Regions from separate parts of the Pseudomonas sp. Marseille-Q7302 genome, predicted to be linked through region 2. Evidence: predicted binding sites of a transcription regulator. Region 2 holds the regulator's gene; the other holds the start of a gene.
The links. Region 2 encodes sigma-54, which starts transcription at its own class of promoters, with help from an activator protein. Its sites were predicted from a motif close to ANTGGCATNNANNTTGCTNT; they were not measured.
Positions count from the first base shown of each region.

Region 1 (5,995 bases), 1.7 Mb from region 2:
AACACCCTGGCTTCCATCTGCTCTACCCCACCACCCCGGCGCATGCCCCGTACCGGACAGGCATCGAGGTAGTCCAGGCCTATGGCCAGGCGCAGGTGGCGCTCAGGCCGGATCAGGCGATTGGTGACGTCATAGCTGTACCAGGCACCTTCATGCCAGGCTTCGGCCCAGGCATGGCTGGAGAGGTGTGCGCTGTCGTCGGTGCATAGATAGCCGGACACGTAGCGCGCCGGAATGCCCAGACTGCGGGCGCAGGCCAGGAAGGCATGGGCATGGTCCTGGCAGACGCCAGCGCCCTTGGCGAAAGCCTGGGCGGCGTTGCCATCCACCTCGGTGGAACCGGGTAGATAGGTCATGCGCTCGTGTAGCCGCTCCATGAGCTGGATCAGCGTGGCGCGATCCCGGCGACCGTCGCAGATGTCACGGGCGAAGGCCGTCAGGGCCTCGTCGGCGTCCGTCAGGCGGGTCTGACGCAGGAAGGGAAAGGGTGAGGCCTGGCAGGGCTCGGATTCGAAGCCCTCGTCGATTTCCACCTGACCACTGGCGGTGATGGTGATGGCGTCATGCGGGGTGTCCAGGGTCAGGACATGCAGGATGTTGCCGAAGGGATCGCGCTGTGCCCGCGCCGGGCGCGGCAACGACAGTTCCCAGCCGAGGATTCGCTGACGCGCGTCATCCTGGGGCGTGAGCCGCAGGTACTGGATGCTGGCGCGAACCTGGTCGGCGTAGCGATACAGCGTTTCGTGATGGATCGCGAGCCTCATACGGCCTCCAGATAAGCGGTGTTGATGGCGCTGGCGAGCTGGCGGACATGGACGATGAAGCCGCCGATCCAGGCATGTAGCCCTTCGTCCAGCACCTCGTCGATGCTGGTATAGCGCAGCCGCGCCTCCAGGCCGGCGGCCAGGCGCTTGGCCTCGCGGCCGTTCTCGCCCGGCAGGCTGGCCAGCACCCGGTGCAGTTCGATCACGCAGGCCAGCAGCGAGCGTGGCAAGTCTTCCTGCAACAACAGCAACTCGGCACCGTTGCGCACATTGAGGGCATCGCGATAGAGCTCGGTGTAGGCCTCGAAGGCGCTCAGGGCGCGCAAGAGCGCACTCCACTGATAGAAGCCGCGGGCGGAGGCGTCGCTGATGGCTTCGGCCTCCTCCTCGCCCAGTACCTGGTAGCGGGCGTCGAGCATGCGCAGGGTGTTGTCGGCGCGCTCGACGAAGGTACCCAGGCGGATGAAACGATAGGCGTCGTTTCTCATGATGGTGCCGACGGTGGCCCCGCGGAACAGGTGGGATCTCTCCTTTACCCATTCGCAGAAGCGGCTGATGCCGAAACGGATCAGGCCGGTGACGGCGATCTCGCGCATCTCTAGCCAGGTGGCGTTGACGTTCTCCCACATGTCGGCGGTGATGCGCCCACGCACCGCGTGGGCATTGCTGCGCGCGGCCTGCAGACAGCAATAGATGCTGCCGGGATTGCGCTCGTCCAGGGCGAAGAAGTGCAGCAGGCGCTCGGGGTGCAGGGCCCCGTGCTTTTCCCGGTAGTCATCCAGGGTGCCGGTGATGAGCAGTGGCATGGCCAATTCATCCAGGCCTCCGCCCTGCCCGCTCTGCGGCATCATCGACAGCGAATAGCTCACGTCCAGCATCCGCGCGAGATTCTCGGCGCGCTCAAGGTTGCGGGACATCCAGTACAGATCGGCAGCGGTACGACTCAACATGGTGGGGTCGCCTTTCAAAGGTCCTTGCGGGGCCGCCGTGGCGGCCACTGTTCTGTGGCGATCTAGTCCTGGACCACCCAGGTGTCCTTGGTGCCGCCGCCTTGGGAGGAATTCACCACCAGCGAGCCTTCCCGCAGCGCGACCCGGGTCAGGCCGCCGGGCACCAGACGCGTCTTGCGCCCGGACAGCACGAAGGGCCGCAGGTCGATGTGCCGCGGCGCGATGCCGCTTTCGACGAAGGTCGGACAGGTGGACAGCGACAGGGTCGGTTGGGCGATGTAGGCGCTGGGATTGGCCTTGAGCCGCGCGCGAAAGGCTTCGATCTCCATGCTGCTGGCGGTGGGACCGACCAGCATGCCGTAGCCGCCGGAGCCATGGACTTCCTTGACGACCAGCTCGGGCAGATTGGCCAGCACATGGGACAGCTCGTCCGGCTTGCGGCACTGCCAGGTGGGCACGTTGTAGAGGATGGGTTCCTCACTGAGATAGAAGCGGATCATCTCCGGCACATAGGGATAGATCGACTTGTCGTCAGCGACCCCGGTGCCGATGGCATTGGCCAGGATGACGTTACCGGCGCGATAGGCGGCCAGCAGGCCCGGCACGCCGAGCATGGAGTCCGGATTGAAGGCCAGGGGATCGAGGAAGGCATCGTCGAGACGTCGGTAGATGACATCGACCTTTCGGAAGCCCGACGTGGTACGCATGAACACCTGTTCGTCGCGCACCAGCAAGTCGGCCCCCTCCACCAGTTCCACGCCCATCTCACGAGCCAGGAAGGCATGTTCGAAGTAGGCGCTGTTGAAACGGCCTGGTGTGAGGACCACCACCGTGGGGTTATTGACCGGGGTGGAGCTGCGCAAGGTATCGAGCAGGATGTTCGGATAGTGGTCGATGGGCGCAATGCGCTCCAGGGTGAACAGCTCGGGAAACAACCGCATCATCATCTTGCGGTTTTCGAGCATGTAGGACACCCCGCTCGGAGTGCGCAGGTTGTCTTCCAGCACGTAGTAGGCACCATCGCCGTCGCGGACCAGATCGACACCGGCGATATGGGCATAGATGCCGTTGGGCAGATCCAGCCCCTGCATGGCCAGCTGGTACTGGTCGTTGGCCAGCACCTGCTCGGCCGGAATGACCCCGGCCTTGATGATGCGCTGGTCATGATAGAGGTCATGGAGAAACATGTTCAGCGCCTGGACCCGCTGAATGCAGCCGCGCTCGATGATCTGCCACTCGCTGGCGGGAATCGCCCGCGGCAGGGCGTCGAAGGGAATCAGACGTTCCGTGCCCTGCTCGTCGCCATAAAGGGTGAAGGTGATACCCGCGCGATGGAACAGCAGGTCGGCTTCGCGGCGGCGCTGGGCCAGGAGTTCAGGGGGTGTTTCCTTCAGCCACTGGGCATAGCGACCATAGTGCGGTCGGCATTGCGCCCGGACGTCGTACATCTCGTTATACAGTTGGCGGCTCATGCCGATCTCCTTGTCACCCACGGTGCAGCGTCGCAAGCCGCGTGCCACCGTAAGAGCCCTCAAGATCAGGCCCTCGCGTAGCTGCGAGGCGCGCGGTGCACCAAAGCCAGGCACGTAAGCGTGCGCATGCACCGCAACGTTTCCGTCATGAGCCTAAGACGGTGCGCCAAGCGGAAAGTGCGATGATTGAGGGGCGCGACGGTTACCGGAGATGAGACGGGCATCCCGTCCGGGATGCCGCCTCGCAACGCGTGGGATCAGGCGGGGCTGCGGTTGACTTCCTGGGTGACGCCCCAGCCATCGAGCTGCCCGCCGAGAGGTACCACCACGGCCTCGAGATCGCTTTCGAAATCATCGATAGTGGCGTGGGTAGCGAACATCACCTTGCTGACCTGCAGGTGCCAGCCGCCCTCTTCGTGGGGCACCACCTGGGCGTTGAGGGACTCGCCGTGAAACTGGTCCGCAGCGATGCGGGCCTTGCCTTCATCGGCGAAGATGGCGAAGAAGTCGATGGGATGAAAGCGGGCGAAATCGAAGCCGCCCTCTTTCATCCGCTGCAGCAGGTTCAAGCTCACATCATCGGCAAACGACAAGGACATAGGACTTCCCTCCTCTGGTTCGGATGATCGTCTCGCTGGCCATCGCTACCGACGCCAGCGAGTCGCGGCTGAGAACTCGAACGGTGCCGCGACTGCCAGGGCTTACGCCTTGCCGATGGCCTCCAGCACGTATCGAGGTAGAGCAAAGGCAGCGGCATGCAGCTCCGGGGTGTAATAACGGGTCTGGATGCCTGTATCACTGTAGCGTTGCGCCAGGGTTTCGGCACTCTGCCGACGCAAGGTCGGGTCCTTGCTACCCCAGGCCAGGGTCATGACGCCCCCTATGTAGGTAGGCACCGCCGACAGATAAAAGTGCCAATCGGCGAACAGCCCGGACAGGCGGCTGGCGGTGGTCTTGACCTCGTCCAGCTGCAGGAACGGGGTACCGTTCTGCGCGACCATCACACCGTTGTCGTTCAGGCAGCGGTGGCAGGCCTCATAGAAATTCTCGGAAAAGAGCACCTCGGCCGGGCCGATGGGGTCGGTGGAATCGGAGATGATGACGTCGTAGCGCTCGGTGGTGTTGGCGACGAAATTCATGCCGTCGTCGATCACCAGATTCAGGCGCGGATCGTCGAAGGCACCCGCCGAATGACCGGGGAAGTATTCCTTGCACATCTCCACCACCGAGCCGTCGATCTCGACCATGGTGATGTGCTCGACGCCCTGATGCTTGGCCACTTCACGCAGGATGCCGCCGTCACCACCGCCGATGATGAGCACCCGCCGCGGGGCCGGATGGGCGAGCAGGGGCACCTGGGTCAGCATCTCGTGATAGATGAATTCATCGGCCTCGGTGGTCTGGATGACGCCATCCAGGGCCATGACCTTGCCCAGCACCGCGTTCTCGAAGATCACCAGGTGCTGATGCTCGGTCCGCACCTCGTGGAGCAGGCGCTGGACGGTGAACCGCTGACCGTAGCCGTCGTAGAGGGTTTCCAGGTAGTCGCTCATGTCGATCTCCGCAGGTAGCTGGCCGAGACAGACAATGCCCGACCAAAAGCCGGGCATTGTAAGAGCTGGATGTGACAGGCTCCAGCGTTGCGCTGACTAGCCTTTATGGGTAGGCGCGGTGGCCGATCGATTGCCGCGCGGACCGGCGGCGGCCCAGGCGATCAGGCCGATCACCGGCAGTACGATGATGAGCACCGTCCAGACGATCTTGGCGTTGCTGGTGCTGTCACTGCGGATCACGTTGACGATTGCCCAGATGTCGAGCAGGAAGACGATGAAGCCCAGTACACCGCCGATGGTGGAATTGATCATGTCGCGACTCCCGTTGCGAGGACAAAGGTCTCGTCAATTGGGACTGGCGATGAGGGCGTGGAGTTCGGCCGGCTCGCTTGGCAGCGGCGCCAGCCGTGGGCCTCAACCGAAAGCGGTGAGATCGATGTCGGCGAAGGACGTAACGCAAGGATGATCGCCCAGCTGGCCGCCGGCACGCACTAGGCCACAGGTGGGCAGACCGGCCTGCCGCGCGGCATCCAGCTCTTCCACCACGTCGGATAGGAACAGCAGTTCCGCCGGCACGTGGGTGGTAGCCGAGGCGATGCGCGCATAGGACTCGGCCTCGCGCTTGCCGCCGGTCAGGGTATCGAAATACCCGGAAAACAGCGGAGTGAGATCACCATGCTCGGAGCAGCCGAAGATCAGCTTCTGCGCCTGCACCGAGCCCGAGGAATAGACATACAGTGGAATACCGGCAGCGTGCCACTGGCGCAGGGCCTGGACGGCGTCGGGATAGACGTGCCCCTGGAGCGTGCCAGCGCGATAGCCCTCCTCCCACACCTGCCCCTGCAGCGCCTTGAGCGGCGTGGCCTTGCGGTCGCTGGCGAGCCACTCCAGCAGGATGGCAATCACTCGCTCCACATCGGCATCCAGCTCGCCGGCTTCGGCGCGCACGGCGTCGAGCTGTTCGGCTACTGCCGGCTCCCCGGCATGGGCACGGACATGGGCCGGCAGATGCTCGCGGGCATAGGGAAAGAGCACGTCGAAGACGAAGCTGACGGCGCTGGTGGTGCCTTCGATATCGGTCAGGATGCCCTTGATGGTCACGCCTCGACCTCCAGGCGCGGGAAGCGCTGGGCGATGTCCACACCGGTGAAGTGGGCGACCCAGCCGTCGGGATTGTCGAACAGGCGGATGACGACGAAGGACGGCGACTCGCTCATGTCGAACCAGTGCGGCGTGCCGGCCGGCACCGAGATGAG
Region 1 is NZ_CBCOPK010000001.1:3,140,445-3,146,439, forward strand. It holds gene ACWPW1_RS14610 (transglutaminase family protein) at 1-764, opposite strand, end outside; gene ACWPW1_RS14615 (alpha-E domain-containing protein) at 761-1,714, opposite strand; gene ACWPW1_RS14620 (circularly permuted type 2 ATP-grasp protein) at 1,777-3,186, opposite strand; gene ACWPW1_RS14625 (ribonuclease E inhibitor RraB) at 3,444-3,785, opposite strand; gene speE (polyamine aminopropyltransferase) at 3,888-4,739, opposite strand; gene ACWPW1_RS14635 (PLD nuclease N-terminal domain-containing protein) at 4,836-5,048, opposite strand; gene mtnC (acireductone synthase) at 5,154-5,840, opposite strand; gene ACWPW1_RS14645 (1,2-dihydroxy-3-keto-5-methylthiopentene dioxygenase) at 5,837-5,995, opposite strand, start outside.
Region 1: the regulator sigma-54 is predicted to act here: its motif matches at 3,216-3,235, upstream of ACWPW1_RS14620 (circularly permuted type 2 ATP-grasp protein).

Region 2 (5,995 bases):
CGTCCCGAATACATCGGTGCCTTCTTCAACGTCATCAACTGGCCAGAAGTGTCCCGTCGCTACGAAGCGGCGCTGAACGCCTGAGTTGACGCCCAATAAAAAAGCCGCCCTCGGGCGGCTTTTTTATTGGGCGAAGCTGGAGCAGGGCCGATCACTCACCCTCGTCGAAGTAGTTGTTGATCAGTTCGATCAGGGCGCGCATGGCCTCGTCGCTCTGTTCACCCTCGGTTTCCAGTTGCAGCACCGTGCCCTTGCCAGCGGCCAGCATCATGACCGCCATGATGCTCTTGCCATCGACTGGCGGCTCGCCACTGCGGCCAACGCGGACGCTAGCAGGATAACGGCCGGCCACGCCGACGAACTTGGCGGCCGCGCGGGCGTGCAGGCCAAGCTTGTTGATGATGGTGATCTGTTGGGCAGGCATTGAGTCTGTCCTTGTCGAAACAAAACGGGCGTCAGAGATCGCGATGGCGGATCTGGACGTTCTTGAGCAGGTCTTTGAGTTCGCGACCCAGGCGATCGGCCAGGTAGACCGAACGGTGATGACCGCCGGTACAGCCAATGGCCACGGTCACATAGGACCTGTTGTTGGCCGCGAAGCGCGGCAGCCACTTCACCAGGTAATCGCGGATGTCATTGTACAGGGTCTCTACCTCGGGCTGTTGCTCGAGATAATCGCGCACCTGGGCATCGAGACCGGAAAAGTCGCGCAGGTCCGGTTTCCAGTAGGGATTGGGCAGGAAGCGTACATCGAAGACCATGTCCGCATCCACCGGCAGGCCCCGCTTGAAGCCGAAGGATTCCACCAGGTAGGCGGTGCCGGGCTCGGGCGCGTTCAGCAGACGCAACTTGAGGATGTCACGCAGCTGATAGAGATTCAGGTGAGTGGTGTCGATCTTAAGATCGGACAGATCGGCGATGGGCGACAGCAGCACCTGCTCATCGTGGATGGCCTCGGCCAGCGATCTTTCCTGATTGGACAGCGGATGCCGGCGGCGCGTCTCGGAAAAGCGCTTGAGCAAGGTCTGGTCATCGGCGTCCAGATAGAGGATGTCGCAGCGGATGTTGCGGCTGCGCACCTGTTCGAGCAATTCGGGAAAGCGCTGCAGCTGGCTGGGCAGATTGCGTGCATCGATGGACAGGGCGACCTTGGGCTGAGGCCGTTCCATGTCGGTGAGGGCGTGCTGGGCCAGTTCGGGCAGGAGGCTGGCCGGCAGGTTGTCGATGCAGTAGAAGCCATTGTCCTCAAGCACGTTGAGCGCCGTACTCTTGCCCGACCCGGAACGTCCGCTCACGATGATGAGGTGCATGTCAGTGTCCGCTCTGGGCCTCGACGACGATCTGATAGAGCGCCTGGCTGTCCTTGGCCTTGCGTAGCCGTTCGCGGATGTCCGCGCGGTCCAGGATGCCGGCGATCTGGCGCAGCAGGGTCAGGTGCTGTTCGGTGGCGGCTTCGGGTACCAACAGCACGAACACCAGGTCTACCGGTGCGCCATCCAGGGAGTCGAAGTCCACGGGTTGCTGCAGGTGGAAGAGGACGCACAGCGGCTGTTGCAGGCCCGCCAGGCGACAGTGGGGAATGGCGATGCCATTGCCGAAGCCAGTGGAGCCCAGGCGCTCGCGCGCCATCAGGCATTCATGGATGTGCGCCGCGTCATGGCCAGGCAATTCCTGCGCGGCCAGTTCGGCGATACGTTCCAGTACGGCGGCTTTGCTGCCACCCGGCGCACCCGTCTGGGTGCGGCCGGGGGTCAGAATATTTTCGAGTCTGATCATAAAGCGGCGATCGAAACCTCAGCGGACGCCGACGCCCTGCTGGCGTTCGATCGATTTTTCCTTGTGTTTAATCAGTTGGCGGTCGAGCTTGTCGGCCAGGAGATCAATGGCGGCATACATGTCGTCATGCTCGGCGTTGGCGACCACCGCGGCGCCAGCGACGTGCAGGGTGGCTTCGGCTTTCTGCTTGAGCTTGTCCACTTCCAGAATGACCTGGACGTTGGTAATACGGTCGAAGTGCCGTTCGAGGCGGGCGAGTTTCTCGCCGATGTAGTCACGCAGGGCTTCTGTCACTTCAAGCTGATGGCCACTGATGTTGACTTGCATACCGCTTCTCCTTATTGCCGGGCTGCGATCGGCGAAGCTGCTCGCCGACATGACACGGGTCGATCGAGGCACGGTCACATCAGGACGCGTCAGAGGAGACGCTTGCGTTCGCTGGACGGAGCGATACCCAGGGATTCCCGATACTTAGCCACCGTGCGACGAGCGACTTGTATACCTTGCGATTCCAGTAAACCAGCGATCTTGCTGTCACTCAACGGCTTTTTCGCGTTTTCCGCCGCCACCAATTTTTTGATGATCGCGCGGATCGCGGTGGAGGAGCATTCGCCCCCTTCGGCGGTGCTGACGTGACTGGAGAAGAAATACTTGAGTTCGTAGATGCCACGCGGGGTGTGCATGAACTTCTGGGTGGTCACCCGGGAGATGGTCGACTCGTGCATGCCCACCGCCTCGGCGATGTCGTGCAGGACCAACGGCTTCATGGCCTCTTCGCCGTATTCGAGAAAACCCCGCTGGTGCTCGACGATCTGGGTCGCCACCTTCATCAGGGTCTCGTTGCGGCTCTGCAGGCTCTTGATGAACCAGCGCGCTTCCTGCAGCTGATTGCGCATGTAGGTATTGTCGGCGCTGCTGTCGGCGCGTTTGACGAAGCCCGCATACTGGGGATTCACCCGCAGGCGCGGCATGGATTCCTGATTGAGCTCCACCAGCCAGCGCTCGTTGTGCTTGCGCACGATGACGTCCGGTACCACGTATTCGGCTTCGCCGGACTCGATCTGGGAGCCAGGCCGCGGATGCAGCGTCTGGATCAGCTCGATGATCGGCTTGAGTTCGTCTTCCTTGATCTTCATGCGCCGCATCAGCTGCGCGTAGTCGCGGTTGCCGAGCAGATCCAGGTAGTCACCGACCAGGCGCTTGGCCTCGCCGAGCAAGGGGAGGGTGGCCGGCAGTTGCGCCAGCTGGATCAGCAGGCATTCGCGCAGATTACGAGCGGCGACGCCGGCGGGCTCGAATTGCTGGACCCGTCGGAGCACCACCTCGACTTCGTCGAGATCGACTTCCAGGTCCGGGTCGAGCGAGGCATGGATGTCTTCGAGGCTTTCCTGCAGGTAACCGTCGGTATCGATGCCATCGATGATGGCCAGCGCGATCAGCCGATCGAGGTCCGACATGGGTGCCAGGTTGAGCTGCCAGAGCAGATGCGTCTGCAGGCTCTCGCCCGCCGAGGTGCGAGTGGTGAAGTCCCACTCGTCGTCGTCACTGCTGGGCAGGCTGCTGGCGCTGGTCTGGTAGATGTCTTCCCAGGCCGTGTCGACCGGCAGCTCGCTGTCGCTGGGGATGCGCTCGCTCCACTCGGATTCGTCGGCCAGCTCGTTGGTGGCGACCGAGGTTTCCTTGAAGGTGGTTTCCATGTTGCCGGAGTTCGCGTGCTCGTCGCTTTCGCCCGAGGCTTCGCTCTGGTCGAAGTCTTCCCCGTCTTCCTGGCGTTCCAGCATCGGATTGGATTCCAGGGCTTCCTGGATTTCCTGCTGCAAATCGAGCGTCGAGAGCTGGAGCAGACGTATGGCTTGTTGCAGCTGCGGCGTCATCGTCAGCTGCTGGCCCATCTTGAGGACTAGCGATGGTTTCATGGCTGCGGAAATACACCTTGTCTACCGACGCGAACAGCGCCACCGAACCTCGCGAACCCTGCGAGCGTTAGCAAATTATATGCCTTGTTTCCCCGGGTTTGCCTAGAGGCGGAATTCGTGGCCCAGATAGACTTCCTTCACCAGGTCGTTGGCGAGGACTTCTTCGGCGGTGCCTTCGGCGATGAGTTGGCCGTCATTGACGATATAGGCCGTTTCGCAGATGGTCAGGGTTTCCCGCACGTTGTGATCGGTGATGAGCACACCGATGCCCTTGGCCTTGAGGTGGCGGATGATCTGCTTGATATCGCCCACCGAGATGGGGTCCACGCCCGCGAAGGGTTCGTCGAGCAGGATGAACTTGGGCGCGGTGGCGAGGGCGCGGGCGATCTCGACACGGCGTCTTTCACCGCCAGACAGGCTCATGCCCCGGTTGTCGCGGATGTGGGTGATGTGGAATTCCTGCAGCAGGCTTTCCAGCTCGCGCAGTCGTCCGGCCTTGTCCAGGTCCTTGCGGGTTTCCAGGATGCCAAGGATGTTGTCGGCCACGGTCAGCTTGCGAAAGATCGAGGCTTCCTGGGGCAGATAGCCGATCCCGGCACGGGCGCGGCCATGCATGGGCAGCGCGGTGACATCCTGGTCGTCGATCAGCACGCGACCCTGATCCGCCTTGACCAGGCCGACGATCATGTAGAAGCAGGTGGTCTTGCCGGCGCCGTTCGGGCCTAGCAGGCCAACGATCTGGCCGCTGTCGATGCTGACGCTGACATCACGAACGACCTGACGACCCTTGTAGCTCTTGGCCAGATGCTGGGCTTTGAGCGTGACCGTCATTGTTTCTGCCCCGACTGCTGCTGATCCTTGGGCTGGATGACCATGTCGATCCGCGGCCGCGGCGTGGTGACCTTGCTGCCGTTGGCCCGTCCTGCATTGACGATCTGGCGCTGGGTGTCGTAGACGATCTTCTCGCCTTCGAAGGTGTTGCCCTGTTGGACCACCTTGGCCTGGTCGATCAGGATGATGCGGTTTTCCTGGGCGAAGTATTGGATGGTCAGGCCATAGGCCTTGACGATGTCCTTGTCCGCCGAGGGTTTCTGCTCGTAGTAGGCCGGTTTGCCCACTGCGGTGGCGACCTTGATATTGCCCTGGTTGTCCTGGGTCAAGGTCACGGTATTGCCGGTGATCTTCATGCTGCCCTGGGTGATGACCACGTCTCCGCGATACACGGCCACGCCCTGCTTGTCATCGAGCTCGGCGCTGTCGGCCTGCACGCGGATCGGCTGGGTACGATCGGTCGGCAGGGCCCAAGCCGCGGCACTGCCCAAGGTGGCGCCGAGGGTGAACAGGAAGGGGAGGGTTTTAACGAACCTCATGCTGGCCTCTTACGTTGGACAGCAGGAGCATTCTGCCGTCTTCTAGATACGCTTTCATGCCATTGGCCGTGGTCACCCCATTGGCGGCCTCGATTCTAACGGCTTGCTCGGTTTGCGCATATTGTTTGTCAGGAAAGACGGTCATGCGGGTGGTGGTCAATACCACCGGGCGGCCTTTCGCGTCGGTACGTTCCACACGCACGTCATCGATCAGCTCCGCCTGACTGCCACCGGGAGCCACCTCGGCGCGGGCACTGCGAATGTGCCAGGGAAAGTCGGTGCCACGAAAGGCCAGCATGTCGGGCCGGGTCACCAGGGTGACGTCGGTGGCCTTGACGTGTTCGCTGCGCTCGGCCTTGAGTTCGTACTGGATCTTGCCGTCCAGGCGATACTGAATCGTCCGGGTATTGAGGGCATAACCGTCGATGGCACTGTCTTGCGGGGTCGATGACGCTGGAGCATCGACGAAGCGCTGCGGCAGGATGTTCCAGTAGCCGATCGCGATGAGCGCGGCGGCGATCAGGACCAACAGCACGGGTCGGCGCAAGCTGCGAAACATGAGGGTACCTGTGGTGGGCCGCACGGGGGCGGCGGGTTGAACACGAGTTGTGGGCGTATTTAGTCGGTCAGTATAACCCGGCCTACAGCACCCCGGCGCGTAGCAGGTCACCCATGTTGAGCGCACCGACCGGGCGCCGCTCGTCATCGATCACCACCAGCGCATTGATCTTGTGCTCTTCCATGATCTTCAGCGCCTCCGCCGCGAGCATCTGGGCCCTGGCGGTTCGACCGCCGCGGGTCATCACGGTTGCGATGGGCGTGGTCCGGACATCGATACCGCGATCCAGGGCGCGCCGCAGATCGCCATCGGTGAAGATGCCGGCGAGGCGGCCATCGGCGCCCAGTACGCTGGTCATGCCCAGCCCCTTGCGC
Region 2 is NZ_CBCOPK010000001.1:1,453,104-1,459,098, forward strand. It holds gene ACWPW1_RS06670 (superoxide dismutase) at 1-84, shown strand, start outside; gene ACWPW1_RS06675 (HPr family phosphocarrier protein) at 152-424, opposite strand; gene rapZ (RNase adapter RapZ) at 456-1,310, opposite strand; gene ptsN (PTS IIA-like nitrogen regulatory protein PtsN) at 1,312-1,776, opposite strand; gene hpf (ribosome hibernation-promoting factor, HPF/YfiA family) at 1,795-2,103, opposite strand; gene ACWPW1_RS06695 (RNA polymerase factor sigma-54) at 2,193-3,692, opposite strand; gene lptB (LPS export ABC transporter ATP-binding protein) at 3,795-4,523, opposite strand; gene lptA (lipopolysaccharide transport periplasmic protein LptA) at 4,520-5,062, opposite strand; gene lptC (LPS export ABC transporter periplasmic protein LptC) at 5,049-5,621, opposite strand; gene ACWPW1_RS06715 (KpsF/GutQ family sugar-phosphate isomerase) at 5,704-5,995, opposite strand, start outside.